DNA from 3 places in the Pseudogulbenkiania sp. AW2-16 genome. Region 1 is predicted to be linked to each of the others. Evidence: riboswitches for the same ligand, from Rfam matches in the RefSeq annotation. Region 1 holds a riboswitch; each other region holds the start of a gene.

What was found. Region 1 has a riboswitch for glycine ahead of glyA (serine hydroxymethyltransferase). Riboswitches for the same ligand answer to the same signal wherever they lie in the genome.
Region 2: another riboswitch for glycine. It lies ahead of gcvT (glycine cleavage system aminomethyltransferase GcvT); the one in region 1 lies ahead of glyA (serine hydroxymethyltransferase).
Region 3: another riboswitch for glycine. It lies ahead of gcvH (glycine cleavage system protein GcvH); the one in region 1 lies ahead of glyA (serine hydroxymethyltransferase).

What each region holds. Positions count from the first base shown of each region.
Region 1 is NZ_CP157668.1:3,918,847-3,928,919, reverse strand. It holds gene ABKF58_RS18905 (cytochrome c biogenesis protein DipZ) at 1-794, shown strand, start outside; gene ABKF58_RS18900 (hypothetical protein) at 727-924, shown strand; gene msrA (peptide-methionine (S)-S-oxide reductase MsrA) at 1,139-1,783, shown strand; gene ABKF58_RS18890 (L-serine ammonia-lyase) at 1,858-3,258, opposite strand; gene glyA (serine hydroxymethyltransferase) at 3,489-4,745, opposite strand; glycine riboswitch at 5,000-5,088, opposite strand; gene cobA (uroporphyrinogen-III C-methyltransferase) at 5,352-6,092, opposite strand; gene ABKF58_RS18875 (c-type cytochrome) at 6,343-6,768, shown strand; gene ABKF58_RS18870 (cbb3-type cytochrome c oxidase subunit I) at 6,814-8,259, shown strand; gene ABKF58_RS18865 (cytochrome c oxidase subunit 3 family protein) at 8,373-8,963, shown strand; gene ABKF58_RS18860 (cytochrome C oxidase subunit IV family protein) at 9,121-9,381, shown strand; gene ABKF58_RS18855 (CbbQ/NirQ/NorQ/GpvN family protein) at 9,391-10,073, shown strand, end outside.
Region 2 is NZ_CP157668.1:1,951,646-1,961,718, reverse strand. It holds gene gcvP (aminomethyl-transferring glycine dehydrogenase) at 1-2,726, opposite strand, end outside; gene gcvH (glycine cleavage system protein GcvH) at 2,825-3,211, opposite strand; gene gcvT (glycine cleavage system aminomethyltransferase GcvT) at 3,308-4,396, opposite strand; glycine riboswitch at 4,428-4,535, opposite strand; glycine riboswitch at 4,555-4,650, opposite strand; partial or broken gene gluQRS (tRNA glutamyl-Q(34) synthetase GluQRS) at 4,790-5,693, opposite strand; gene fdxA (ferredoxin FdxA) at 5,778-6,101, shown strand; gene ABKF58_RS09555 (sensor histidine kinase) at 6,316-7,461, opposite strand; gene ABKF58_RS09550 (chemotaxis protein) at 7,662-8,606, shown strand; gene ABKF58_RS09545 (chemotaxis protein) at 8,654-9,622, shown strand; gene cheY (chemotaxis response regulator CheY) at 9,672-10,061, shown strand.
Region 3 is NZ_CP157668.1:3,032,156-3,042,228, reverse strand. It holds partial or broken gene gcvP (aminomethyl-transferring glycine dehydrogenase) at 1-1,724, opposite strand, end outside; gene gcvH (glycine cleavage system protein GcvH) at 1,736-2,110, opposite strand; glycine riboswitch at 2,337-2,423, opposite strand; gene ABKF58_RS14905 (DUF7230 family protein) at 2,900-3,058, shown strand; gene ABKF58_RS14900 (helix-turn-helix domain-containing protein) at 3,222-3,521, opposite strand; gene ABKF58_RS14895 (EAL domain-containing protein) at 3,935-7,012, opposite strand; gene ABKF58_RS14890 (hypothetical protein) at 7,009-7,311, opposite strand; gene ABKF58_RS14885 (SOS response-associated peptidase) at 7,663-8,334, opposite strand; tRNA gene ABKF58_RS14880 (tRNA-Thr) at 8,504-8,579, opposite strand; gene ABKF58_RS14875 (hypothetical protein) at 8,633-9,157, opposite strand; gene ABKF58_RS14870 (basic amino acid ABC transporter substrate-binding protein) at 9,292-10,073, shown strand, end outside.

The DNA of each region.
Region 1 (10,073 bases):
TCAATTCGCCGCCGTTGAGCCTGGCAGCGTTGCGCGGCAAGGTGGTGCTGGTGGATTTCTGGACCTACTCCTGCATCAACTGCCTGCGCACCTTGCCCTACCTGAAGTCGTGGTGGGACAACTATCAACGCCAGGGCCTGGTGATCATCGGCGTGCACGCCCCGGAGTTCGCCTTCGAGCGCGACGAGGGCAATGTGCGCAAAGCCATCCGCGACCTCGGCATCCCTTACCCGGTGGCGATGGACAACGATTTCTCCATCTGGAACGCCTACCACAACCAGTACTGGCCGGCGCACTACCTGATCGATGCCCAGGGCCGGGTACGCGACCACACCTTCGGCGAGGGCGACTACGCCCACACCGAAGCGGCGATCCGCCAGTTGCTGGCGGAGGCCCACTCCAAGGTGTCCGGCCCGATGGCCCGGGTGCTGCCGTTGCCCGCCCAGGGCGTGATGGCGGCCGGTGGTGGCGACGTCAATGTCTCGCCGGAAACCTATATCGGCAGTGAACGCGCCGAGCATTTCGCTTCGCCCGAGCGCTTCCGGCCGGATCGTGTCGCCCTGTATTCGGTGCCGCCTGCTCCAGTGCTCAACCAATGGGGGCTCGCTGGCCGCTGGAAGGTGGGGGGCGAATCGGCCACGTTGGCGCGCCCGCAGGGGGCCATCGTCTATCGCTTCCGCGGCCGCGACCTGCATCTGGTGCTGGGTAATCCGCACTGGCTCGCCGGTGCGCTTCCGCGTCACGCTCGATGGTGCGGCACCGGGAGCCGACCACGGTGCCGACGTCGGTGCTGACGGCAGCGGTACAGTCGACGGCAACCGGCTGTACCAGCTGGTGCGTCAGCAGGCAGGTGCACGGGAACGCACCTTCCAGATCGAGTTTCTCGACGCCGGGGTGCAGGCGTTCGCGTTTACCTTCGGCTAAACGGCGCTGACAAAACCGGTGCCACGTTCCTGGCCGGGCGGGCGCTGGCAGAAAACGCGACTTGGCCGACGTTTTTGCGACGCTACGGTACACGTCGTGCGGCAAAAGCTTGCTGGGTGAACCTAAGGATTCGCACGCGGGCAACGACGCCAGCAGGGTTTTGCCGGCGGCGCCCGGCGTCACGTTCCCATCCCACTTGCTGAGGAGGAAGACCATGATTCGCATCCGTACCCTGTTGTTGGTGCTGTCGGTCGGCTGCGGGCTGCTGGCGCCGGCTCGTGCCCAGACCGTGCCTGCCTTTGCCGGCGTGCCTCTCCCCGAGCACGGCAGCCAGGTCGCCGTGCTCGCCGGTGGCTGTTTCTGGGGTGTCGACGCGGTGTTCAAGCACGTCAAGGGCGTCACCAGCGTGGTCTCGGGCTACTCGGGCGGCAGCGCCGCCAGCGCCCGGTACGAGACCGTCAGTAGCGGGACCACCGGCCACGCCGAATCGGTGAAGATCACCTACGACCCCGCCAAGGTCTCGTACGGCCAGCTGTTGCAGGTGTTCTTCGCGGTGGCGCACGACCCGACCGAGCTGAACCGCCAGGGGCCGGATCACGGCACGCAGTACCGCTCGGCGATATTCTATGCCGACGCCGGCCAGAAACAGGTGGCGCAGGCCTATATTGCGCAGCTGGACAAGGCGCGCGTGTTCGGCCAACCCATCGTCACCCAGGTAGTGCCGCTCAAGGCGTTCTATCCGGCCGAGGGTTACCACCAAAACTTCCTGGCGCTGCACCCGGACAACCCTTACATCGTGATCAACGATCTGCCCAAGCTCGACGCCCTGCACCGCGCGTTTCCGGCGCTGTATCGCTGAGCCGGACCAGACAAAAAAGAACCCCCGGCGAGCGGGGGAAGAGACGTCAGAGGAAGGGTGCCGAGGGCACGCGGTCAGCATTCCACGATGTTGACCGGCACCTCGACAATGTTCACGGCCAGGCCGCCGCGGGCGGTTTCCTTGTACTTGGTGCTCATGTCGCGGCCGGTGTCGCGCATGGTCTTGATGACGCGGTCGAGCGAGACGAAGTGCTGGCCGTCGCCGCGCAGCGCCATGCGCACGGCGTTGATGGCCTTGACCGAGGCCATGGCGTTGCGTTCGATGCAGGGCACCTGCACCAGGCCGCCCACCGGGTCGCAAGTCAGGCCGAGGTTGTGTTCCATGCCGATCTCGGCGGCGTTTTCCACCTGCTCCGGGGTGCCACCCATCACTTCGGCCAACCCGCCCGCCGCCATCGAACAGGCCGAGCCGACTTCGCCCTGGCAGCCGACTTCCGCCCCCGAGATCGAGGCGTTGAGCTTGAACAGGATGCCGATGGCGCCGGCCGTCAAGAGGAAGCGCACCACGCCGTCTTCATTGGCGCCGGGCACGAAGCGGGAATAGTAGTGCAGCACCGCCGGCACGATGCCGGCCGCGCCGTTGGTCGGCGCGGTCACCACGCGGCCGCCGCCGGCGTTCTCTTCGTTTACCGCCAGCGCGTAGAGGTTGACCCAGTCGATCACCGTGAGCGGGTCGCGCAGGCTGGCCTCGGGCGCCGCCAGCAGCTTGCGGTGCATATCGGCGGCGCGGCGCTTGACCTTCATGCCGCCGGGCAGGATGCCTTCGTGGGCGCAGCCGCGCTTCACGCACGCCTGCATCACGTGCCAGATGTTGAGCAGACCGGCGCGCACTTCTTCCTCGCTGCGCCAGGCCAGTTCGTTCTCCAGCATGATCTGGCTGATCGGCTTGCCGTGTTCCTTGCACAGCGCCAGCAGCTCGGCGGCGTTGTTGAAGGGATGGCGCAGCTCGGTGGCGCCGGGCGGCACGAAGCCGGCCTCCACCGCCGCCTCGTCCACCACGAAGCCACCACCTACCGAGTAGTAGGCGCGCTTGTCGAGCACGTTGCCGGCGTCGTCGCGGGCCTCGAAGGTCATGCCGTTGGGGTGGAAGGGCAGCGACTTGCGCTTGTGCAGCACCAGGTGCTCCGGCTCGGTGAACACCACTTCGTGCTGGCCGAGCAGCGACAGCCGTTTGTTGCTGCGGATTGCTGCCACCATGGCCGGCACCGCGTCGGTGTCGACTTCGTCCGGCAGTTCGCCCTGCAGGCCGAGCAGTACCGCCACGTCCGAGCCGTGGCCCTTGCCGGTGGCGCCGAGCGAGCCGAACAGTTCGCTGCGCACGCTGGCCACTCGTTCCAGCAGGCCGTCCTTCTCCAGCCGGGCGACGAACTGACGCGCGGCGCGCATTGGCCCCACGGTGTGCGAACTGGACGGGCCGATACCGATCTTGAACAGGTCAAAGACGCTGATTGCCATGGTTGCTTCTCTTGCTACGGCACCCCGCTAGGCGGGGGCCTGATGAATTCGGGAGACAACCCCCGGCCGTTTCCGGCCGGGGTAAAACTCGATCAAGGGTCACGATCCTGCCACGTTTCCGAGAGGGCTGTTGGCATTGTCCTCATCGCAGGATGGGGAATCCATCGATGATGGGTTCCTCTGAATTGCCCCCATCCTGCGGCGTGCGCGACCGATCGTGAGGCGGGTTCTTAGCCGCGGTACACCGGGAAAGCTGCGCACAGCTCGGCCACCTGATGCTTGACGCGCTCGATCACCGCCGGGTTCTCGATATCGTCGAGAATGTCGCAGATCCAGCCTGCCACGCGCTCCACTTCGGCTTCCTTGAAGCCGCGCGTGGTGACGGCCGGGGTGCCGATGCGGATGCCGCTGGTGACGAACGGGCTTTGCGGGTCGTTCGGCACGGCGTTCTTGTTGACGGTGATGTGCGCCGCGCCCAGTGCCGCGTCGGCTGCCTTGCCGGTCAGCCCCTGGCTGATCAGCGACAGCAGGAACAGGTGGTCGTCCGTCTTGTTGGACACCACGCTGTAACCGCGGTTCTGGAACACCGTGACCATGGCGCGGGCGTTGGCGATGACCTGTTGCTGGTAGGCCTTGAACTCGGGCTGCTGCGCCTCGAGGAAGGCCACCGCCTTGGCGGCGATGACGTGCATCAGCGGGCCGCCCTGGATGCCGGGGAACACCAGCGAGCTGAACTTCTTCTCCAGCTCCGGGTTGCTCTTGCACAGGATCAGGCCGCCGCGCGGGCCGCGGAGGGTCTTGTGGGTGGTGGTGGTGACGACGTCGGCGAACGGCACCGGGTTCGGGTACAGGCCGGCGGCGACCAGGCCGGCGACGTGCGCCATGTCGACGAACAGGTAGGCGCCGACGCTGTCGGCGATCTGGCGGAAGCGGGCGAAGTCGAGCACCAGGGAGTAAGCCGAGAAGCCGGCCACGATCATCTTCGGCTTGTGTTCTTCGGCCAACCTTTGCACTTCGTCGTAGTCGATCTCGCCGGTGTCCGGGTTGAGGCCGTACTGCACCGCGTGGTAGATCTTGCCGGAGAAGTTGACCTTGGCGCCGTGGGTGAGATGGCCGCCGTGCGCCGGGCTCATGCCCAGCACGGTGTCGTGCGGTTCCAAGAGCGCCATGTAGACGGCGGCGTTGGCCTGCGAGCCGGAGTGCGGCTGCACGTTGGCGTAGTCGGCGCCGAACAGCTGCTTGGCGCGGTCGATGGCGAGCTGCTCGACCACGTCGACGTGTTCGCAGCCGCCGTAGTAGCGCTTGCCGGGGTAGCCTTCGGCGTACTTGTTGGTGAGTTGCGAGCCCTGCGCCTGCATCACGCGCGGGCTGGTGTAGTTTTCGGAGGCGATCAGCTCGATGTGATCTTCCTGGCGCTGGCGCTCGGCCTCCAGCGCGTTCCACAGGGCGTCGTCGAAGCCGGCAATCTGCATATCCTGGGTAAACATGTGCTGTCCTTGTTGTTGCAGGGCCGGCGGCCAATGGCGGCCGCCGCGTGCCCGGTCGTTGGTGTCGACCTGTGGCCCGCACGGGCGAGGGAAGGGGTAAAGGGCGGGTGCAACGGCACGGACGCGGGTCCCCATCCGACACAGGTCAGATGACGCCCCCTCTGTCCTTTTGCCTGAGAGATTACGGCGGGGTGACGGGCACCCGGCCATGCTTCCTTCGGCGAGGCCTCACGGGCCTACTCTCCAGAGAGCCGAACGACATTGCGGTTCTTTTGCCTGAGAGTTTCTGGGGCGATACCCCTTCGGCGCCACCGCTCAAGGTGGTCTCTCCCGCAATGTTTGACGCGGCTGGTGCCGAATCTAGAGATGCCGCCGCAGCCTGTCAACGTGATTCGTCACGCGCCGGCGGCGGCACGGACGCGGCGCAGCGGGCAGGGTGTCGGCGGTGCCCGCCGACACGGGGAGCCGGCGGGGAGAATAGTCGCTTTGGTGACGAAACTGGTCGGCTGTTGAGCTGCCGAGCCGCTACCGCCGGGCCGATGCGCACCGGCCCTGCTCGGGGCCGGTGTCGGGTCGATGCAACACTTCCGGCGCGTGCCGGCAGGCTCATGCCGGCGCGGCTGCCACGGTGGCTGAGGCGGCGCTCAGCGTCGGGTAGAGCCGCACCACCTCGCCGATGATCAGCAAGGCTGGCGGACGCACGCCGGCCGCCGCGATGCGTGCCGGCAGGGTGGCCAGGTCGGCGCTGACGATGCGCTGCTGCGGCGTGGTGGCGCGCTCGATCACGGCGGCGGGGGTGGTGCCGGGGCGGCCGTGGCGCATCAGCTCGGCACAGATGCGCGCCGCTTCGGCCAGGCCCATGTAGATCACCAGGGTTTCCTCGGCGCCGGTGTGGCGCGTCCACTCGAGTTCGTCTTCGCCGTCGCGGCGGTGGCCGGTGACGAAGCTCACGCCTTGGGCGTGGTCGCGGTGGGTGAGCGGGATCAGCCCGCGCGCCGCGGCACCGCAGGCGGCGGTGATGCCGGGGATCACTTCGCACGGAATGCCGGCCTCGGCCAGCGCCTGGACCTCTTCGCCGCCGCGGCCGAACAGGAACGGGTCGCCGCCCTTGAGGCGCGCCACGCGCCGGCCCTGGCGTGCCTGGCGGATCAGCAGGGCGTTGATCTCGCCCTGCGGCAAGGTGTGGCGGCTGGCTTCCTTGCCGACGTCAATGCGCCAGGCCGAGGGCGACGCCAGTGCCAGCACGGCGGGGTCGACCAGGTGGTCGTACAGCACCACCTCGGCTCGTTGCAACCGGGCCAGTCCCTTGACCGTGATGAGTTCCGGATCGCCCGGTCCGGCGCCGATCAGGCAGACCGTGCCGGGGGGAAGTCGTCGTTGGCGGAGGCGGTCTGAGCGGCGCTGGTGGCCGCTGTCGAGAGGGGGGAGAGGCGGGGTGGTTCATGCGGACTCCTGCAGCAAGGCGATGACAATGGCGCAAGTGTAGGAATGGCGCGGCCGGGAAATCGTTGATTCGCATCAATGTCGTAAACATGTATCGCCCATACAGTTTACCCCAGGCACCGGGTGTTTCCGGTGATATGTGATAGGAGGCCGTATGAGCGCCAGCTTCACCAAGTCGACCGCCCGCAATATTTTCTATGGTGGGGCGGTGTTTTTCTTTCTGTTGTTTCTTGCATTGACGTTCGATACCACCCAGGCGCTGCCCAAGCGCGACAACCGCGTCAACCTGACCGAGCAGGTCGCACGCGGCAAGAACATCTGGGAGACGCGCAACTGTATCGGCTGCCACACCCTGTTGGGTGAGGGCGCCTACTTTGCGCCGGAACTGGGCAACGTCTACCAGCGCCGCGGACCGGAGTTCATCAAGGCCTGGATCAAGGGTCAGCCGACCGGCGCCCCGGGTCGTCGCCAGATGCCGCAGTTCCATCTGACCGACGGCGAACTGGACGACCTGGTCGCCTTCCTCAAGTACAGCTCCGAGATCAATACCAACAACTGGCCGCCCAACATCGAAGGCTAAGGCTGCCGAGCGGGATGAATTCTTGTCAGATTTAGGGAGATTCGCATGAGTACCTCGACCACGGCGGTTCTCGACACCCCTCGGGGTGTGGAGGAACACGCCGCCACCCGGCTGAAATACCGCTCGCAGGCGGTAGCCAAGCCTTACTTCATTGCCGCCATCGGGCTGTTCTTCGGCCAGATCGTGTTCGGCCTGATCATGGGCCTGCAGTACGTGATCGGTGATTTCCTGTTCCCGGAAATTCCGTTCAACGTGGCGCGCATGGTGCACACCAACCTGTTGATCGTGTGGCTGCTGTTCGGCTTCATGGGCGCCGGTTACTACATGATTCCGGAGGAGTCGGAACGGGAGCTGCACAGTCCTAAACTCGCCATCATCACCTTCTGGGTGTTCCTGGTGGCGGGCGCCCTGACCATCGTCGGCTACCTGTCGGTACCGTACGCCACGCTGGCCCAGCTGACCCACAACGAAATCCTGCCGACCATGGGACGCGAGTTCCTGGAGCAGCCCACCATCACCAAGGTGGGGATCGTGCTGGTGGCGCTGTCCTTCCTCTACAACCTGTCGATGACCGTGCTGTCCGGCCGCAAGACCAGCGTCAGCCTGGTGATGATGCTGGGGCTGTGGGGCTTGGCGATCTTCTTCCTGTTCTCGTTCTACAACCCGACCAACCTGGTGCTGGACAAGTACTTCTGGTGGTACGTGGTGCACCTGTGGGTGGAAGGCGTGTGGGAACTGATCATGGGCGCCATGCTGGCCTTCGTGCTGATCAAGGTGACCGGCGTCGACCGCGAGGTGGTGGAGAAGTGGCTGTACGTGATCATCGCCATGACGCTGATCTCCGGCATCATCGGCACCGGTCACCACTACTACTGGATCGGTACCCCGGGGTACTGGCAGTGGTGGGGCTCGATCTTCTCGGCGATCGAACCGATTCCGTTCTTCATGATGACGCTGTTCGCCTTCAACATGGTCAACCGTCGCCGTCGCGAACACCCGAACAAGGCCGCCGTGCTGTGGGCCCTGGGGACCGGTGTGATGGCCTTCCTCGGCGCCGGGGTGTGGGGCTTCCTGCATACGCTGGCTCCGGTGAACTACCTGACGCACGGCACCCAGCTCACCGCCGCGCACGGTCACATGGCCTTCTACGGTGCCTACGCCATGGTGGTGATCACGATGATCTCCTACACCATGCCCAAGCTGCGTGGTCGCGAGGCCAACAGCCGCGGCGCCCAGAAACTGGAGATGGTGTCGTTCTGGCTGATGACCCTCGCCATGGTGGCCATCACGCTGTTCCTGACCGCCGCCGGCTACGTGCAGGTGTCGCTGCAGCGCATGGGTACCACGCCGATGCCGTTCATGGCCGCTCAGGACCATGCCGCGACCTACTACTGGCTGCGTGAAGCCAGCGGTGTGGTGTTCTTCATCGGTCTCGCGCTCTACATCATCAGCTTCTTCGTCAAGGGCAAGACCGACGAAGCCGCCCACTGAGTGTGTGTAGCTAAAGGCGGCCCGGGGGGATTCGGGTCGCCTTTTTTTATCGGAAGCCGGTTTGGCCCGCTGCGTGTGCGATGCGGGGCCGGGCCGGATCCTGGGAGGCAAATATGAACCAGAGCGTAACCCTGTCGGCTTCGGCCAACCCGCGCGAGGTGCCGGGCGATCTGGCGATGTGGTTCTTCATCCTCGCCGAGCTGCTGGTGTTCGGGGTGTTCTTTCTCGCCTACGGCTATGCCCGGGCGCACGACCCTGCCACCTTCGTCGCCGGCCAGCGCCAGCTGGCGCTGGGCGTGCCCACCGTCAATACCCTGCTGCTGATTGCCGGCAGCGCCAGCGTGTCGGCGGCGGTGCGGGCCTTCGTGCTCGATCGCCAGCGCACCGCCCGCCGTCTGCTGTGGCTGACCGTGGCGCTGGGAATGGGCTTCGTGGTGCTCAAGTGCGGCGAGTTCGCCGGAAAGTTCGCCGCCGGCATCACGCTGTCGAGCGACACCTTCTGGATGTTCTACCTGTCGCTCACCTTCTTCCACTTCCTGCACGTCATCCTCGGCATGGTGATCGTCGGTGCCGTGGCAGTGTACGCCCGCGACGGGCGCTACCGGCCGGGCCAGCTCGCCGGTGTGGAGACCGCCGCCGCCTACTGGCACATGGTGGACCTGGTGTGGGTGGTGCTGTTCGCGCTGGTGTACGTGGCACGTTAGAGCCTGTCCACGATCGTGTTGCACGTCCCTGATCGGGACGCCATGGCGTAGCCCAGCCGAGGGCCACCCGCGACACATCCTGAACCGGTTCTGAGTGATTTTTATTGCTTGCCCTTGGTCAAGGTGAGGCCGGGGCCCGACGCGTAAGTTGATGACTATGAACGCTTTGAGAGATTTCCCTACCGTCTGGCGGGTGTGGCTGTGGTTGACCGCGCTGACCCTGCTGGCGGCTTTTCTTGCTGACGCTCACCTCACCCCCGGCCACCTTGCGCTGGCGGCGTTGTCGGTGGCCTGGCTCAAGGGCCTGGCCATCGTCGAGCACTACATGGCCCTGCGCCACGCCCCAGCCTGGCTGCGGCTGACCGTGCACGGCTGGCTGGCGCTGGTGAGCGCCGTGTTGATTTTTAGTTTCCTGTGAGAGAACGCCATGAACGCACCCACCGTTTCGGCCCAGCTTGATGTTCCTTTCTACCAGCCGGTCGGCTCCGAATGCGAGCTGTTCGAGGCCGCCTGGCGTCAGCAGCTGCCGGTGCTGATCAAGGGCCCCACCGGCTGCGGCAAGACCCGCTTCGTCGCCCACATGGCGGCGCGCCTCGGCCTGCCGCTGATCACCGTGTCCTGCCACGACGACCTGACCGCCGCCGATCTGGTCGGCCGCCACCTGATCGGCGATGGCGCCACCTACTGGAGCGATGGCCCGCTCACCCGCGCCGTGCGCGAGGGCGGCATCTGCTATCTCGACGAAGTGGTCGAGGCGCGCAAGGACACCACCGTGGTGCTGCACCCGCTCACCGACGACCGCCGCATCCTGCCGATCGAGCGCACCGGCGAGGTGCTAGAGGCCTCGCCCGACTTCATGCTGGTGGTGTCGTACAACCCCGGCTACCAGCACGTGCTGAAGACCCTCAAGCCGTCGACGCGGCAGCGCTTCGTGGCGATGTCCTTCGACTTCCCGCAGCCCGAGGTGGAGCACGCCGTGGTGGTGCGCGAGAGCGGCATCGACGCCGGGCGCGCCAAGCAACTGGTGACGCTGGCGGGCCAGCTGCGCCGCCTTACCGGCTACGACCTGGACGAATCGGTCAGCACCCGCCTCCTGGTCTACGCCGCTAA
Region 2 (10,073 bases), 2.0 Mb from region 1:
CGGCTGTACGGACGGTCCCAGTCGGCGGCGATGTCGGCCTTGCTGTGCGGCGCATTCACCAGCGGATTGTTGTTGAGCGGCCAGACGCCGTTCTGCACCTTGTCGATTTCCTGGCGGATGGCCACCATCGCGGCGATGAAGTGGTCCAGCTCGGCCTTGGATTCCGACTCGGTCGGCTCGATCATCAGCGTGCCCGCCACCGGGAAGCTCATGGTCGGGGCGTGGAAGCCGTAGTCCATCAGACGCTTGGCCACGTCCACCTCGGTGATGCCGGACGCCGCCTTGAGCGGACGCAGGTCGATGATGCACTCGTGCGCCACGCGACCGTTGCGGCCGGTGTACAGCACCGGGTAGTGCGCCGACAGGTTCTTCATCAGGTAGTTGGCGTTCAACAGCGCCATCTCGGTGGCGTGCTTCATGCCTTCCGCGCCCATCATGCGGATGTACATGAAGGAGATCGGCAGGATCGACGCGGAACCGAACGGTGCCGCGGCAACCGCGCTCTGGCCGGCCACGGCGCCCGGTACTTCGGACACCACGTGGTTGGCCATGAACGGCGCCAGGTGCGACTTCATGCCGATCGGACCCATGCCCGGGCCGCCGCCGCCGTGCGGGATGCAGAAGGTCTTGTGCAGGTTCATGTGCAGCACGTCGGCGCCGATGTCGGCCGGGCGGGTCAGACCCACCTGCGCGTTCATGTTGGCGCCGTCCATGTACACCTGGCCACCGGCCGCGTGCACGATCTCGCAGATTTCCTTGATGCCTTCCTCGAACACGCCGTGGGTGGACGGGTAGGTGATCATCAGCGCGCCCAGGTTGGCCGCATGCTGCTCGGCCTTGGCACGGAGATCGGCCATGTCCACGTTGCCGTTGTCGTCGGTCTTCACCACCACCACCTGCATGCCCAGCATCTGCGCGGTAGCCGGGTTGGTGCCGTGCGCGGATTGCGGGATCAGGCAGACGTTACGGTGCGCTTCACCACGGCTGGCGTGGAAGCGGCGGATCGCCAGGATACCGGCGTATTCGCCCTGCGCGCCGGAGTTCGGCTGCATCGAGATAGCGTCGAAGCCGGTGATGGCCAGCAGCTGCTGTTGCAGCGCCTCGATCATTTCCAGATAGCCGGCGGCCTGATCGCGCGGGGCGAACGGGTGCATGTTGGCGAATTCCGGCCAGGTGATCGGGATCATCTCGCTGGTGGCGTTGAGCTTCATGGTGCAGCTGCCGAGGCTGATCATGGAGTGGTTCATCGCCAGGTCGCGGTTTTCCAGCTTCTTGAGATAGCGCAGCATCTCGTGTTCGCTGTGGTGGGTGTTGAACACCGGGTGCGACAGGATGGCGGATTCGCGCTTGAGCCCAGCCGGAATGGCGTCGGCAGCGACGGCATCCAGTGCGGCAACGTCGGCCGGCTTGCCGGTGAAGATCTCGATCAGCTGAGCCAGGTCGGCTTCGCTGGCGGCTTCGTGGAAAGCCACGCCCAGCACGCCGTTGCCGGCGTCGCGCAGGTTGATGCCGGCAGCCAGCGCGGCGGCGTACACCTTGGCCGCATCGGCGCCCAAGTCGACCTGCACGGTGTCGTAGAAGCGGTCGAACACCAGCTTGCCACCAGCCGCCTTCACCGCGTGGGCGAAGATGGCCGCCAGGCGATGGATGCGCGCGGCGATGCGCTTCACGCCCTCGGCGCCGTGGTACACGGCGTACATGCCGGCGATGTTGGCCAGCAGCACCTGCGAGGTACAAATATTGGAGTTGGCCTTCTCGCGGCGGATATGCTGCTCGCGGGTCTGCAGCGCCATGCGCAGCGCGGTCTTGCCCTTGGCATCGACCGACACGCCGATGATGCGGCCCGGAGCGGAGCGCTTCATCTCGTCCTTGAACGCGAAGTAGGCGGCGTGCGGGCCGCCGAAGCCCATCGGCACGCCAAAGCGCTGGGTGTTGCCCACCGCCACGTCGGCGCCCATTTCGCCCGGCGACTTCAGCGCCACCAGCGCCATCACGTCGGCCGCAACGATGGCCAGCGCGCCCTTGGCCTTGACCGCGGCGATGTACGGGGTCAGGTCCAACAGTTCGCCGGATTCGCCCGGGTACTGGAACAGCGCGCCGAAGTAGTCGCCGTTGCCGGCCTCTTCCGGATGGCCCAGCACCAGTTCGAAGCCGAAGTACTCGGCACGGGTCTTCATCACGTCCAGCGTCTGCGGCAGCACGCGACTGTCGACGAAGAACTGCTCGGACTTGGACTTGGACACGCGGCGCGCCATAGCCATGGCTTCGGCGGCGGCAGTGGCTTCGTCCAGCAGCGAGGCGTTGGCGATTTCCAGCCCGGTGAGATCGATGATCATCTGCTGGAAATTCAACAGCGCTTCCAGGCGGCCCTGGGCGATTTCGGCCTGGTACGGGGTATAGGCGGTGTACCAGCCCGGGTTTTCCAGCACGTTGCGCAGGATCACGCCCGGGGTGAGCACCGGGTAGTAACCCAGGCCGATGAAGGATTTGTTCACCACGTTCTTGCTGGCGACCGCTTTCAGGTCGGCCAGCGCGTCGGCTTCACGCTGCGCCGGCGGCAGGTCCAGCGCGCGGTTGAAGCGGATGTTGGCCGGTACGGTCTGGGCCACCAGGTCCTCGAAGGAGCCGGCGCCGACGTAGGCCAGCATCTCGGCCTTCTCGGTCTCGCACGGGCCGATATGGCGTTCGATGAATTCGTTGTGGTTAAACAGGGTAGAGAGTGTCATGTTGCAAGTATCCGGATGCAAGAGGACTATGGGCCGGCGCCGCCGGCCCCATAAAACAAAAGCCTCGCGCCCTGGGACGCGAGGCCGGTTCGGCTCGATCAGGCGCCGATTTCCTGGGCGTACTGTTCGGCGTTGAGCAGCTTGTCGAGGTCGGCGACATTGCTCGGCTTGACCTTGAAGAACCAGCCCTGGCCGTACGGCTCGCTGTTGGCCAGTTCCGGCGCGGCTTCCAGTTCACCGTTCACGGCCACCACTTCGCCTTCGATCGGCGCGTACACGTCGGAAGCGGCCTTCACCGACTCCACCACGCCAGCCTGTTCGCCGTCACCCAGCACGGCACCCACTTTCGGCAGCTCGACGAACACGATGTCGCCCAGCAGTTCCTGGGCATGTTCGGTAATGCCCACGGTCACGGTGCCGTCTGCTTCCAGGCGCAGCCATTCGTGGCTGGATACGTATTTCAATTCGGCGGGGATTTGGCTCATTACTGCATCTCCAATGTAGAAAAGGTTGATGACGGGGCCTTGCCGCCCCGTCCGGAAGCGGGCCTGGCCCGCCTCCACTCAGTCCGGATACTCGGCTTAATTAAAGACTTTTTTGCCGTTGCGAACAAACGGCATCTTGACCACGCGCACCTCGGTCAGCGTGCCGCGCAGATCGACCTGGGCGGTCTCGCCGGTCGCAGCCGGTACGCGGGCGATGGCGATGGAATGCTTCAGCGTCGGCGAGAAAGTGCCGCTGGTGATGACGCCTTCGCCGGCGCCCTCGACCACCACCTTCTGCCCCTCGCGCAGCACGCCGCGCCCTTCCAGCACCAGGCCGACCTGCTTCATCGCGACGCCGGCGGCTTTCTGCGCTTCCAGCGCCTGACGGCCGATGAAGTCGCGCTCGGCCGGTTCCCAGGCGATGGTCCAGCCCATCCCGGCCGCCAGCGGCGACACGGTCTCGTCCATGTCGTGGCCGTACAGGTTCATGCCGGCTTCGAGACGCAGCGTGTCGCGCGCGCCCAAACCGATCGGCGCCACGCCGGCCGCCAGCAATTCGCGGAAGAAGGCCGGCGCCTCGGTGGCCGGCACCATGATTTCCAGGCCGTCTTCGCCGGTATAGCCGGTTCGCGCAAAGAACCAGTCGCCTGCAGGCAAGCCCTGGAAGATTTTCAGAGATTTAATAGCGTCTGCCAGCGTCGGCTTCACCGAGCACACTTTGGCAATGGCGTTGGGGCCTTGCACGGCCAGCATGGCCAGATCGCGACGCACCTTCAGCGTCACATCGAAACCGGCTTTCTGCTGCTCCATCCAGGCCAGGTCCTTGTCGGTGGTACCGGCGTTGACCACCATGCGGTAGCCGTACGAAGTCAGATAGACGATCAGGTCGTCCACCACGCCGCCGTCGGCGTTGAGCATGCCGGAATACAGTGCCTTGCCCTCGAAGCCCAGCTTGGCGACGTCGTTAGCGATCAGCTTCTGCAGCCAGGCCTTGGCGTCCGCACCGGTGATGTCGATCACGGTCATGTGGGAGACATCGAACATGCCGGCGTCGCTGCGCACCTGCTCGTGCTCTTTCAGCTGCGAGCCATAATGGATGGGCATTTCCCAGCCGGCAAAATCGACCATCTTGGCGCCGGCGGCGAGGTGTTCGTCAAACAGGGGGGTACGTTTCGGGGCCGTCATGCGGAGTCCTTCAGGGTGCGTTCATCCTTCTATACACCCCTCTGTCCCTACACCTGAGATTTTCCGACTGGTGCAGCACCAGCCGTTAGCCCCTTCGGTGGGCGCCTGGAACCAGGCGCCGCTCTCCAGATTCGGCGGGCCGCCCATGGAACGACGGCCCGATCCTCGCAGTCCTTTTGCCTGAGCGATTGCGGGTGCACTTGCGCCTTCGGCGGCGGCCGGCTTGCGCGGCCACTCTCTCCTGCTAGATGGGGCAAGATTATCGGCGCTGGCCGCCGGTCTGGCAAGCCGCACGCGGCTGCATGCCGCGATTATGTAGGCGCAGCGCCACGTTACTTCCCCACACAATAACCAACAGCAGCCCTTCCCCGACCAAGTTGGCCGAAGCCCGGCTCACACCGTCACCGGCCCGGCCGGCACCTTGTCCAATGACCAATGCCCGCGCGCCCAGGCCCACAACTCGGCCAGGCTGCCGCATTCGTTCGGCGGCACATGCCCGAGACGCTGCAACGCACGGCGCAGCTCCGCTGCCGCTGCCGCCGGGGCAATCGCCGGCGCCAGCGTCTGCTTGGACAGCTTCTCGCCGGCCGCGTTGACCATCAGCGGCAAGTGGCAGTAACTCGGGGTAGACACTCCCAGCGCCCGCTGCACGGCGATCTGGCGCGGCGTCGACACCAAGAGGTCGGCGCCGCGCACGATATCGGTGACGCCCTGCGCGGCATCGTCCACCACCACCGCCAGCTGGTAGGCCCAGAAGCCGTCGGCACGCAGCAGCACGAAATCGCCAATGTCGCGCTCCAGATCCTGGCGGTACTCGCCCTGCAAGCGATCGACGAACACCGTCTCGCCCGGTGCCACGCGTAGCCGCCAGGCACGGCCGGCGCGCCCCGCCACGCAGCCGTTGCGGCAGGTTCCCGGGTAGACGTAGCCGTCCACCCCGCGGCGGGCGTGTGCCGCGATCTCCTTGCGCGTACAGCCACAGGCGTACGCCAGTGCCATCGCGGGCCAACTGGTCCAGCGCGGCGCGGTACAGCTCGTGGCGCCGGCTCTGGTATTCCACAGCGCCATCCCACTCGAAACCCAGCGCCTCGAGCGTCTGCAGGATGGCCGAAGCAGCGCCGGCCACCTCGCGCGGCGGGTCGAGGTCCTCCATGCGCAACAGCCAGACGCCGCCGCGCGTGCGCGCCTCCAGATAGCTGCCGACGGCGGTGGTCAACGAACCGGCATGCAATAAACCGGTCGGACTGGGGGCAAAACGGCCACGATAGGGCAAGGAGGGAGCGAAGCCAGACATCATCGGAAAACAGCCGGGAAAATCAAATGATGGCAAAATTGGCTAGACTGTTGAGTGTCAGCGCCCAAATCGCCAAAGGAAAATGCAATGGCCTACGTTGTAACCGAAGCTTGTATCAAATGCAAATACACCGACTGCGTCGATGTCTGTCCGGTCGACTGCTTCCATGAAGGCCCCAATTTCCTCGCCATCGACCCGGACGAATGCATCGATTGCACCCTGTGCGTCGCCGAGTGCCCGGTCGAAGCGATCTACGCCGAAGAAGACGTGCCGGCCGACCAGTTGCATTTCATCGAGATCAACGACCGGCTGTCCAAGGTCTGGCCGGTGATCGCCGCCAAGAAGGACCCCCTGCCGGATCACGAAGACTGGGCCAAGGTCACCGGCAAGACCCAGTATCTGGAAGAATAATTAAGGGGCCATCAGGCAAAACCCTGCTGGCGTTATTGCACTCGCATGCGAATCCTTCGCCGGACAAATCCCTGCGTGCCAATCTTTGAATTGGCTCAGCGATGGATTTACACGCAGAGATTGGCCCGGCAAGCCCTCGCCATCCTGCCTGTACGGTGCACACACCACGACCAGTGCCCATAGCCGTGATCGCGGGGACGGCAAGCGGCTCGGCTCACGCTAGCGGCAGCCGCACCTCGAAGCAGGCGCCCCCGCCCTCGCGGTTGCCCGCACACACGCTGCCGTGCAGTTCCTCCACCACTTTCTTGACGATGGCGAGCCCCAGCCCGGTTCCCCCGGAGCGCGTGGTAAAGAACGGTTCGAACACCCGCTCCAGCAACTCGTCGCCCAGCCCCGGGCCCTCGTCGACCACGCATAGCCGCACTGCGCCGCCCTCCAGCCGGGCGCCCAGCTCCACGCACTGGCCTTCTACGGAAAAGTGCAGCGCGTTCTCCAGCAGATTGACCAGGATTCCCACCAGCGCCTTGCGATCTCCCGCCACCCGCACCGGCTCGCCCAGCGCAAAGTCACAGTCCAGCCGCACCGCCCGCGCGGCGTAATGAGGCTGCACCACGGCACGGACTTCTTCCAGCAACCCGGCCACGTCCAGCAGCTCGAGCTCGCTCACCTGCCCCCTGACGAAGCTCAGCATGTTCTGGATCAGCCCTTCCAGCGCCTTCAACCGGGCCAGGCTCTTGTCGATGAAGCGCTCTCGCTCCGCCTCGCCCAGACTCGGCTGGCGCAGGTTGGCGGTGTAGAGCATGGCGGTCGCCAGCGGGGTACGCAGCTGATGCGCCAGCGACGCCGCCATGCTGCCCATCGAGGCCAGTTTCTGCTGCTGCGCCAGCTCGCTCGAGAGCTGGTGCAGGTGCGTGACGTCGTGCAGCAGCACGATCTGCCCGCCCAATTCCGGCAGGTCCTGGTACTGCAGCGTGATGCGGCGCGGTGGCTGCTCGCCACAACGCGGTAACAAGAAGGTGTTATCAATGTCGGTCGGCTGGAAGCCGGCCAGCACCTCCGGCCATGACCGTCCCCGCACCGACGCCCCCAGCATCGCCTCGGCGGCGGAGTTTTCAGTCTGCACCCGACCATCGACCAGCAACTCAACCACGCCGGCCGGCAGCGCCTCCAGCAACATGCCGAGCCGCTCGGCCAACGCCGCGTTATTCGAGAGTTGACGCCTAAGCTCGTTATTGGCCTCGTCCAGTTGCGCATTCAGCACATTGACCTGCCCCTGCAGCTGGTTGTAGGCATCGATCAATTGGCCGGAAACGGCATTGAACTGGGCAAACGCCTGCTCCAGTGTTTGCTGGTCGTGCAAGTTTGAAACAGTTTTTGTCATTCACCACAACACATTTGTAAAAACTGATTAATCAGTATGATAATTATCCAAACCGGTTAAGCCAATCTGGGGTACATTTGCCGTAATGGACGGAGCCAGTGGCCCCCGACACCCCTAATAACGGGCGTATCGACACTCCAAACGATACTCCCAAAAAACATGATGCAGCGGAGGTTTCCGTGTCAGAACTTCTTAAAAAGATTGATGCCCGCACCAAGCTCGCCGGCACCAACAAGCTCGAAATCCTGTTGTTCTCCCTCGGAGAAGATCAACGAACCGGGCGCAAGGAAGTTTTCGGGATTAACGTCTTCAAGGTGCGCGAGGTCATGCGCACACCTGAAATCACCTCCGCGCCAGAAATGCCGTCTTCCGTGGAAGGCATGGTCAGCCTGCGTGGCGCACTCGTGCCCATCATCGATCTGGCCAAGTACGCCGGCATCGTCACCGAGAAGAAACCCGAAATCATGATCGTGACCGAATATAACGGTCACACCCAGGGGTTCCTGGTCGAGGCCGTCGACACCATCCTGCGGCTCGACTGGTCGGCCATGCGCGTGCCACCGGAAATGATCACCAACCGCATGGGCGGGCTAGTCACTGCCGTAACCGAGCTCAACAACACCCTGGTCATGATGATGGACGTCGAGAAAGTCCTGGCCGAGACCTCGCTCACCGACGACGCCCATCACTTCCTGAACATCGAGCCGATCAAGGAAGAGCGCATGATCTTCTTCGCCGACGACTCGGTCGTCGCGCGCAAACAGATCGAACGCACCCTGGAAGCCATGAACGTCAAGTACGCCTACGCCATCAACGGCATGCGCGCCTGGGACGAACTCCAGCGGATGGCCGCCCAGGCCGACCTCTCCGGCCGCAAGCTCTGTGACATCGTCAACCTGGTACTGACCGACGTGGAAATGCCGGAAATGGACGGCTACATGCTGACCAAGCTCATCAAGAGCGACCCGCGCTTTGCCGGCATTCCGGTGCTGATGCACTCCTCGCTGTCGGGCAACTCCAACCAGAAGCTCGGCGAATCGGTCGGTGTCGACTCCTACGTTTCCAAGTTCGAAGCCCAAAAACTGGCGATCAAGCTGCGCGAAATGCTGCACATCGGCAAGTAACGCACCACTGACGACCGCACTCAAAAAGAAATCGGGAAAGGTTTGACATGCCAGCCACCGACGCTACCCTGCTCGCCAATATCGATGCCCGCACCAAGCTGGTCGGCTCCAACAAGATGGAGATCCTGCTGTTCTCGCTGGGCACGCGGGAAACCTTCGGCATCAACGTCTTCAAGGTCCGCGAAGTATCGCAGACCCCGACCATCACCAAGACCCCGAACATGCCGTTCGGGGTGGAAGGCGTCCTCTCGCTGCGCGGCAACATCATCCCGATCATCTCGCTCGCCCGCTTCATCGGTGCCAACGATCCGGCCAAGAAGTATGAAACCATGATTGTCACCGAATTCAACAAAAGCACCCAGGCCTTCCTGGTCGACTCAGTAGACCGCATCATCCGCGTCGACTGGGACAAGGTGCGCTCACCCGACAACATGATGTCGGGCAGTGCCGCGACGGCTGGCGAAGTGGCTTCGGCCAGCGGCATGAACCTGATCACGGCCATCACCGAACTGGAAGATGGCAAGCTGGTATCGATTCTGGACGTGGAACAGATCCTGGCCAGCGTGGTGGGCGAGCCGCGCCTGCCCGAGCTGCCTACCGCCCAAATGGAAGCCGATCAGTACGTGTTCTTTGTCGACGATTCGGTGGTGGCGCGCAAGGAGATCACCGGCGTGCTGGAAAAGATGCGCATCAAGTTCCAGCAGGCCAGCAATGGCCGCGAAGCCTGGGAACGGCTGCAAGCGCTGGCCAATCGCCACCAGGGCGATGCCGCGCCGCTGCACGACACCCTCAAGACCATCCTGGTGGACGCCGAGATGCCGGAAATGGACGGCTACGTGCTGACCCGCCTGATCAAGTCCGATCACCGCTTCAACGGCATTCCCGTCGTGATGCATTCCTCGCTGTCGTCCAACGCCAACCGCGCCATGGGCTCCAGCGTCGGCGTCGATGCCTACGTCGCCAAATTCGACCCTGCCGTGTTGGCCGAAACCCTGATTCCATTCCTGCAAAGGTAGTCGCTACAATAGCGGCCAGGAATCATTGACAAATTCAGGATAACCCTCGATGGCAGACAAGAATCTTCGCTTCCTTGTAGTGGACGACTTCTCAACCATGAGACGGATCGTACGCAACCTCCTCAAGGAACTCGGATTTACCAACGTCGATGAAGCGGAGGACGGCCAAGTTGCCCTTCACAAGCTCAAGACACAGCATTTCGATTTCATCGTTTCCGACTGGAACATGCCCAACATGACCGGAATCGAGCTGCTGAAAGCGGTACGCGCCGACCAGCAACTCAAGCCCCTGCCGTTCCTGATGATCACGGCCGAGGCCAAGCGTGAGAACATTATCGAAGCTGCCATGGCAGGGGCAAGTGGCTACATCGTCAAGCCGTTTACTGCCGCCACGCTGGAAGAAAAGCTGAACAAGATCTTCCAGGCAATAAACAAATAAGAACCATTGCAC
Region 3 (10,073 bases), 890 kb from region 1:
CCGCGTATTCGCCCTGCGAGCCGGCGTTCGGCTGCAGCGACACCGCGTCGTAGCCGGTCACCGCGCACAGCATCGCCTCCAGCTCCTGCGTCAGCGCACGGTAGCCCTCGGCCTGCTCGGCCGGCGCGAACGGGTGCAGCCCGGCGAACTCGGGCCAGGTGATCGGCAGCATCTCGCTGGTGGCGTTGAGCTTCATGGTGCAACTGCCCAGCGGGATCATGGTGCGATCCAGCGCCAGGTCCTTGTCGACCAGCGCGCGCAGGTAGCGCAGCATCTGCGTTTCCGAGTGATGGCTGTTGAACACCGGGTGGGTGAGGAAGGCGCTGCCGCGCTTGAGTTGCCCCGGCAGCGCATCCGGCGTGGCCGCCTCCAGCGCGGCAAAATCCGGCACCGGCTTGCCCTGGGCAAAGATCGCCCACAGCGTCGTCACGTCCTCGGCCGTGGTGGTCTCGTCCAGCGCGATACCGAGGCGCTGCGCGTCGATGACACGCAGGTTGATCGAGTAGGAGCGGGCGCCGGCATGCAGCGCAGCGGTCTGCGCGCCACTGTCGACGGTCAGCGTGTCGAAGCAGTACTCGGTCGGCACGCTGTAGCCGAGCTGGCGCAGGCCGGCCGCCAGGGTCACGGTCAGCCGGTGCACGCGCCGGGCGATGGTGCTCAGCCCCTGCGGGCCATGGTAAGCCGCGTACAGTCCGGCGATGTTGGCCAGCAGCACCTGCGCGGTGCAGATGTTGCTGGTCGCCTTCTCGCGGCGGATATGCTGTTCGCGCGTCTGCATCGCCAGCCGCAGGGCAGGGCGGCCGTGCGCGTCGATCGACACCCCGACCAGACGGCCCGGCATGCTGCGCTTGAAGGCGTCGCGGGTCGCCAGGTAGCCGGCGTGCGGGCCACCGAAGCCGAGCGGCACGCCAAAACGCTGCGTGGTGCCGATCGCCACGTCGGCGCCAAATTCGCCCGGCGGGGTCAGTAGCGTCAGCGCCAGCAAGTCGGCGGCCACCACCGCCAGAGCGCCCTTGGCATGCGTCGCGTCGATCACGCCCTGGTAATCGTGGATGTCGCCGAACGTGCCCGGGTACTGCAGCAGCACGCCAAAGCAGTTGACACCGGCCAGATCTCGGCGCGGGTCGCCCACCACCACCTCGATGCCGATCGGCTCAGCGCGGGTGCGGAGGATCTCGATCGTCTGCGGATGGCAGTCGGCCGCCACGAAAAACACCGGGCTCTTCGATTTGGCCAGACGCTGGCAGAAGGTCATCGCCTCGGCCGCCGCCGTGCCTTCATCCAGCATCGAGGCGTTGGCGATCTCCATGCCGGTGAGGTCGGCGACCATGGTCTGGAAGTTGAGCAGCGCCTCCAGGCGGCCCTGCGAAATCTCCGGCTGGTACGGGGTGTAGGCGGTGTACCAGTGCCGGGTTCTCCAGCACGTTGCGCTGGATCACCGGCGGGGTATGGGTGTCGTGGTAGCCCATGCCGATGAACGACTTGAACACCTTGTTGCGGCTGGCGATATCGGCCAGCTTTTGCACCGCCTCGGCTTCGGTGCAGCCCGCACCGAGGGCCAGCGGCTCGTGACGGCGAATCGCCGCCGGCACCACTTGCCGGATGAACTCGTCCAGCGAGCCGACATTCAGTTCAGCCAACATCTCGGCCTGTTCACCGGCATCCGGGCCGATGTGGCGGCGCACGAACAGCTCGCGCTGCGTGAGGGAATCAAACGTAGCCATGACCAATCCCCCTATGCGCCGATGTAGGCGTGGTAGCCGGCGGCATCCATCAGCCCGGCCAGTTGCTCCGGGTTGTCGATACGCATGCGGAAGAACCAGCCCGCGCTCTCCGCCGCCTCGTTCACCAGGCTCGGCTCGTCGGCCAGCGCGTCGTTGACGGACACGACGGTGCCATCCACCGGAATCTTGATCTCGCCGGCGGCCTTGACCGATTCGATGGTGGCGGCTTCCTCGCCCTGGGCGAAACGGTCGCCCTCCCGGGGCAGCGCCACGTAAACCAGGTCGCCCAGCAAGTTCTGGGCGTAGTCGGTGACGCCAACGGTGGCGCAGCCGTCCGCCTCCAGGCGCAGCCATTCGTGGGATTCGGTGTATTTGATGTCGCTCATTGCTCTCTCCTGACAGGGTTGCGTGAAGTGAAACGGGCCAACGCAAGCCTGGAGTACAACGGCGAAAGCAGGGGACGATCGGGGGATCGGCATCCGGACTTTAGCGGGGCATTCCAGGCGGCGTGAGCCTGATGCCCCCTCTGTCCATTTGCCTGAGAGATTACGGACCCGGACGGGAACGCTTTTCCTTCGGCGAGGCCTCGTGGGCCTACTCTCCAGAGAGCTAGTCGATGCGGCAGTCCTTTTGCCTGAGAGTTTCTGGGGCGATTCCCCTTCGGCGCCGCCACATGGCGGTCTCTCCTGTCACATCCCGATAGCTTGATGCCCAATCTAGAGGAGGGGTTCCGGGACTGTCAACAGCAAAACACCCGCGCCACCGAGGCCCGATACGCGGCACCCGTCGCGCACCGCCGCCGATAGCTGGCGCAAACCCAGACCAGACGGGCCTCTCGGCATCAAAGGCCCGGCCCGATACTTCAGCATTTGGCGAAGTACATATCTGAACATTGCTATTCAACACTCGCCCCGCAACAGCGGACATGGAGACGCGCGACCGTTCTCGAGGGGGGGCGACACTCACCGTCTGCCCAGGTAAAGACCATCGTGAAGACGAGCCGGGCATGAGGTTTCAGCGGCCCATGCATCACGTCAGGTGCGGACAATCCCGAACACCGGGACGGCCTCGTCGCCGTTCGAAAAATTGACACACTCGGGGAACGGAAAACCGGTGGTGCAGTCTACTCATTCGTCTGTCGAGAGAGCACCCTCGACTCAACTGGAAGGAACCCGATGGCCAAACCACCACGCACCAACCCGGTAGCCAAATTCGCACAACGTCTGCAGCGCTGTGCCACCTTTACAGACCGGAAGAAGCGAGCCAGGCAAGGCTATGCCAAGCATAAGAAACAGGCGGGAAGTTTTACTCTCCCGCCTTTTTTATTGACCTGAAATCTGGCGTCAGCCACGAGTCCAAAGTCCGACTCCACACGACTCCTGCCCGGCTTGTAATGCCTTGCCTTGCCAACATGGGCAAGGGGGATCTGCCATATCCGGACTTCAGATGTCAGCTATCAGGCCAGGCTGTAGCGCGCCTGAAAACCAACGCGACAAATCACTGCTCTTCACGTGATGTCGCCGATACCGCCTTCTTCAAACTTTCGTACAAATCTGGAAATTGTGTCTTGAGAAGACCGATGACCTCCATGTCCTCACGGTTGATGACGGCAAGGTCAACTTGCTCGATATGCACCAGGCGGAACAGTTCCCGCACCGGGCGCGGCATGTTTCGGCCCGACTCGTAGCGCGACCCTCCAGATTGAGTGACGCCGATCAGGCTCCAGAATTGCACCTGGTTCAGCCCTCGCTTCAGACGAACTTCGCGAGGATGAGGTAGGGCTTTGTGCGATGTCATCAGTGGGCTCCTGTTTATGGGTGCCGCAATGATAAATGGGGAGTGAGCAGTCTCACCTCAGGCAAATTGCAAATATTTGTTAACAAATATGCCATTTATTTAATAACACTCGCCGCAAACACCGTTTCTCGATCGTCCACGCGATACCAAATAAACCGGCCGCAGCGACCCCGAGCAAGCTCGCTGGGTGTAACAACGCGGTCTCAACGGCAGACCATCCTGGCAACAGGATGAATCAACAAGCGACAAGGCGACGTGTACGGCATGGCGGCGGCAAATAGGCACAGTCGCCAGGGAAAATACCGGGAGAACCGCTATCAGACGGCTCCGCCCGATACGGAGAGGGCACGGCTCCTGCCGGGTTTGGCGTGAGGGGCCAAACCCTTGGATGCCCCCCCCTGAGGCCGGGCCGTTCAATGAGCGGACTCAGTCGCTGGCACGGGTGGGATGAAATTCTCAACCCACTCCTGGAAGGCTTCGGCCGGCATCGGCTTGGCGATGAAGTAGCCCTGAGCGTAGTCGCATCCCAGTCGGGACAGTTGCTCCCAGTGCTCCTGGGTTTCAATGCCTTCGGCCACGGTTTTGCGGCCCAGATCACGTACGAGATCGATGGTGGAGCGCACGATCATCGCCGAGTCTTTGCTGCGGGTCATGTTCGCCACGAATGACTGGTCGATCTTGATATAGTCCACCGGCAACTTCTGCAGATAGTTCAATGAAGAATAGCCAGTGCCAAAATCGTCGATATAGAGCGGAATGCCCCCAGCGTGCAGGCTATGTAGAATACCAAGCGCCAATTCGGGATCTTCCATGACGGAACTCTCGGTGATTTCCACCTCCAGCCAGCCAGGTCCAATCCCACGGGCAGCCTGCCACAGGCGGATCTTGTCCAACAGACTCTCATCATGCAGACTGCGTGCCGACAGGTTGACGGCAATGGGAACGGCGCAGCCTCGGGCATGCCAGCTTTGCAACAAATCAAGCGTGGCACCAATGACCCACTCCGTCAGTGGGCGAATCAGGCCGGTATGCTCAGCCAAACCAATGAACATGGCGGGTGCCAGCAGGCCAAGCCGCGAATGGTGCCAACGCACCAGCGCTTCAGCGCCACTCACCCGGCCCGTGGCAAACTCGACCTTGGGCTGCAGGTATACGCGCAGTTCTCCTCCTTCGATAGCCCGCCGCAACTCGCCCACCATGACCAGACGGTCAGCCTGAGCATGGGCCTCTCCAGGGTCGAATACCACGTGGCTCAGACCACGCTTCTTGGCCTGATTGACGGCCTTGTCCATGCGACGCAGCAGATCGTGTGTCGTTGTGCCATGTTCTGGAAACAGGGCAATGCCGGTCTTCGCGCTAACGTCCAAAGCGATGTCGGCCACAGGAAAAGCGCGCGCCAACTCAAGTTCCACGGCTTCGACGGCAGTCAATGCCGCCTGGGCGTCACTGCAGGGCAGGAGCACCGCGAATTCGTCGCCACGTATCCGTGCCACGAGGGCAGTGGCAGGCACGCATCCCTGTAGTCGAAAACCGAAATCACACAGGATCTGGTCGCCGTAGACAAAGCCCAATGCATCATTGATCTCGCTGAGTCGCTCAATATTGAGTTGCAGCGTGGCAAGCGGTTGCGCCTCTTGCATGCTGGTTCTGAGGGCGGCTGAAAGCGCCTCCTCGAACTGCAGCGCATTGGGCAGCCCGGTCAGCGGATCGTGCCGCATCAAGTGATGCATGGCCGCCTGGGTGCGCTTCTGCTCGACATGGTTCCGCAAAGTGGCAATGCCAAACGCCAGATCTTCGCTCGACTCGGTGAGCAGCGCGATTTCGTCAGCACCAAAGGTGTCTGCCTCGGCATCGTAGATGGTCAAGGCGCCGATCACCCGGTTTCCCACGCGCAGAGGGCAGGCCAGTCCTGCCGTCGTGCCGTTTAATAGATCGCCCGGCCACCGGCTATGTGGATCGCTCCCCATATCGCGCACCAATTGCACTTTACCTGTGCGCATCGCCATAGGAGACACGCTCTGGCCACGTTCATCGCCAGCTCCGCCGAGACGCAATTGCGCCAGTGCCGCGAGGCCGCCGGGGTAACCCGCTTCGGCCATCGGCCGCAACCGCGTGTGGTCCTCCTTGTCGCCATACCAGACCACTGCCATGTCATAGCCACCATCGACGACAATGGCGCGGCACATGGAATCGAGCAAGGCCTGTTCCTCATCGGCCCGCAGCATGGCATGATTGCCCGCGCTGAGCGTCCGGAGGGCTCGCGTGACATGCTCAAGCTCGTGCACCCGATGTTCCAACTCGACATTCAGCGTCCGAATTCTTTCTTCGGCCAACTTGCGCTCCGTGATGTCCGTTCCTAGCACGTAATAGCCGACAATCTGGCCGCCTGCATCGTACTTGGGCAGGTAGCGGATGGTCTGCCACACCCCGGGGAAAGGCTGCCAGTCGTAGCCCTGTGCCTCACCCTGGAGAACCTTGCCGATGAGGGGCTCAGCGATGGCATAACGCGCTTCCCCGAGAATCGCTTTAACTTCACATCCGGTGATATCAGTCATACCGGGAGCAAAGCGCTCCCGGTATTGGTCGTTGACATAGACATACCGCTGCTGTGCATCCACATAGGCGATCAGGGCAGGTACCGAGCTGATGACATTGCGCAAATGGTCCTGGCTGTCATGCCACTGAGCGGTACGTTCCCGCACATGCGACTCCAGCAGGGCATTTTGCGCTCGGATAATCTGCTCGGCATGGCGCTCGGCCGAGACGTCCCGGAAGACCAGAACAACGCCATGCAATGCCCCCTCCGCATTCCGGATAGGTGCCGCACTGTCGGCAATCGGACACTCGCTGCCATCTCGTGCGATCAGCGAGGTGTGCTTGGCCAGCGCCTGGGTTTTCCCCGTTGCCAGTACTGCGGCAACCGGATCCGCGGCTGGCTCACGGGTCTCTTCGTTGATGATGCGAAACACATCCTCCACCGGTCTGCCCACGGCGAGCGAGGCCGGCCAACCGGTTAGCTGCTCGGCCACCAGGTTCATCCGGCTAATGCGACCATCGATATCCGTGGCCAGGACGGCATCGCCGATCGAATCCAGCGTCGTCCTCAGGCTCTCCTCGCTGTCAGCCAGGGCACGCTGGCTCGTTGCCGTCGCATGCCATTGCCGGCGTATCAACACATAGGTGGAAGCCAGCAGGAAAACGAGCAACGCCCCAACCAGCGAACTGGCCACCACCAGCGTTTGGCGCGCATGGGCATAAGCGGACTCTCGCTGCCTCAGCAATTGCCGCTCTTCCCGGTCCATGTCGTCAAGCAGGCGGTAGGTGAGCACCCGGGTTTGCCGTAACGGCGCCTTGGCGACGAAGGCGTCGGCGGCGGCCTTGCCTTGCGTCTTGAGCAAAAGCTCAACCTGCCTCGCAATGGCCAGCCGTTGATTGAGCACTTTCCGCAAGGCTACCCAGCGCTGCCTCTGACGCGGGTTGTCGGTGGTCAACCCCGGATTTGCCCGAGCGCGTTTTCTCGGGCTGCGATGGCGTCGTCACGTTCGGCGAGATTCGCGACATCGCCATAGAGACGGAACGACTGCGTGGTTAATTCGATCTGCAGCGAATAACCCCGAGTGAGGGCAAGCTGCTTGAGCAACTCATGGGTGTGGGTGACCCATTGAACCGAGCGGGTGGCATCATCGGCGACCTTCCAAATAGTCAGAGACAGTGCGATCACGACCAATACGGCAGTGGAGAGTGCCGCGAGCAGCTTGGATTCAAAGCTGGACCGCAGAGATAGCGTCACGGAGCACCTCCTTTCTATGTGGAGTTTTCAACGCTGCTTGCGCCAGATGCCAATCCAATTCCAATTGGCACGCCATTACAGTGCAGTATGGTCGCCCACACGACGTGCACCCAAACGATTTGTCATGAACGATTCACTCGCCATGAGAGCATTCAATAAAAACATGGCACCACAATACTTTATCTCTGGCCTACCCAGACAGAAAACGGCGGCGAGCTCAGTTCATGCCATCAGCAAGCAAAAACCGATTGACTGTTTCCATTGTTACCGGCCTTGTCTTAACGCGTCGGCATACGGAACGTGTTCATTAGAACAACTTGGGTGAAAAGAAAGCAATAAAGAGAAGGAGGGTTATGCACCTGGCACAGGCTCGACCAGATCCGGGCCGTCGTGACGCGGGTTGCCGACGCGGGTCGAGACCGGCCACATGCGCAAGCGCTCGCTGGGACAGGGCGTGAGGAGGGTGTGAAGAAATGGTGTCGGCGCTTCGGGGTTCAGCCAGTCGCGGTAATGCTCGGTCGGCAGGATGCAGGCGAGACGGTCGTGGATGGGCTGAACCAGGTCATTGGCCGGCCCAACGATGATGGTGCAGCTCTCGAGTGTCTCGCCAGAGGCCGGGTCGGCCCAGCGCTCCCACAGCCCCGCAAACCCCAACCCATCGCCCTCGGCGTCGGCAATGAACCAGGGCTGTTTCTGTTTGCCGCCGACGTCCTGCCACTCGTACAGGCCGCTGGCCGGGATGATGCAGCGCCGATGCTTGAAAGCGGCCCTGAACGCCGGCTTCTCCGCCACGGTCTCGACCCGGGCATTGATGGTGCCGTACCCGATCTTGCGATCCTTGGCCCAGAAGGGGACCAGCCCCCAGTGCGCCTCGGCCACCTCAAAGCCGCCATCCGCCGCCAGCCGCACGATCGGTATGTTCTGCGTGGGGGCGATGTTGTAGCGGGGAGGGAAATTGAAGTCCAGCCCGAGCTGCTGCCCGAGCCGGCGAAACGGGGTGTAGATAGCGAAGCGGCCACACATTGCGCTGCCCTCTGGATGGGGGTCACACGCTAAAGCTAGGTCAGTATGGCCGCCTCGGACAAGTTTGAGTTATCTCAAATTGGGCGTCGTTTTCTTTATGGCGTGTAAAACTCGTGTAAAAACCCACCAAAGCAAACGGGCCTCGCATCGCTGCAAGGCCCGTGGATATTGGTGCCGGAGAGAGGAGTCGAACCCCCGACCTTCTGATTACAAGTCAGCTGCTCTACCAACTGAGCTACACCGGCGAGCTGTGAATTTTGATGAAAATCGTCACTTTTGGCAAGCCCACCCCAACGTTTTATTTTCTACGTTTATGGGTAAGCGGCTTTTTCTTTACTGTTTTCAATGGCTTCTTGTGAATTGTCCGGGCTTTACTGTTTGACTTTGCCTTGCCATGCAAAGTGGCAGGGGCCTTCTTCACATGCTTCGTGCGCACGGGTTTGCGCGCAACCAGACGCGCCTTCTTGCCTTCCTTCACATGGTGCTTTCCGGCCTGGCGGTAAGTCGTCGTATGGCGCTTGAGCACGTCCGTCTTATGCCGCCTCTTGAGCGACGCTCTTGGCTTGTGCAACGGCTTGCGATGGCGAGTGGCCTGTTTTTTGCTGAGAGCCTCTGCGTGCGCTACAGCCGGCGCAGCACTGCTCCGAGGCTTCTCCTGACGTGGCGATGGTGCAACCGGGGCCGGCGCCCTCGATTGTTTGGCCGGCTGGGCGGGTTGGAAATCCCCCGGCAACGGGGCATCCTCTAGCTCAGCCTGTGCGGGCAGGGAGGTCAGCAAAAAACTGCTTGCCAAAAACAGCAAAGCAAGATGTTTATATTTCATGCGCTCATTACTTTTATGCCGAATGCAAGTCCGCCACACACCCACCGCGCGGATTGTGCAGTAAATAATAAATTTTTATATTACCATGCGGCTGCTTGTACAACGAGTGGCTTACACAAAAGGGAGCTATATCAATGAAACAAACCAGAAGAACCTTGCTGGCCGGCCTGCTTTTGTCGGCTTTTGCCCTGACCGCTTGTGGCAAGAAAGCCGAAGCCCCTGCTGAGCAAGCCGCCAGCAGTGCGCCGGCGCAAGCCACTGCGGCAGCAAAAGAGTACCTTGTCGGTAGCGATGCCAGCTACGCCCCGTTCGAATTCCTGAATGACAAGAAAGAAGTCCAAGGCTTCGACGTCGAGGTACTGACCGCGGCGGCAGAAAAGGGCGGCTTCAAGATCAAATTCGTCAACACCCCGTGGGAGGGGATGTTCGCCACCCTCGATCAGGGTGATCGCGACCTGCTGGCTTCGGCCATCACCATCACTGACGAACGCAAGAAGAACATGGACTTCTCCGATCCGTACTTCGAAGCGCGTCAGCTGATCGCCGTCGGCAAGAATGTCACCGACGTCAAAACCTTCCAGGATCTGAAGAACAAGAAGGTGGCGGTGCAGACTGGCACCACCGGCGACGAAGTCGTGCAAAAACTGCTGGGCAAGACCAACCCCAACATCAAACGCTTCGAGAGCATGCCACTGGCCCTGAAAGAGCTGGAGAATGGTGGCGTGGACGCCGCCGTGGGCGATAACGGCGTAGTCAGCAACTACGTGATCAACAACCCGCAAAACGGTCTCGCCACCGTCGAAGACACCAAGAGCTTTGCTCCGGAGTACTACGGCTTCGCCGCCAAGAAAGGCAATGCCGAGGTACTGGCCAAGGTTAACGCCGGCCTGAAAGCCATCAAGGCCGACGGCACCTA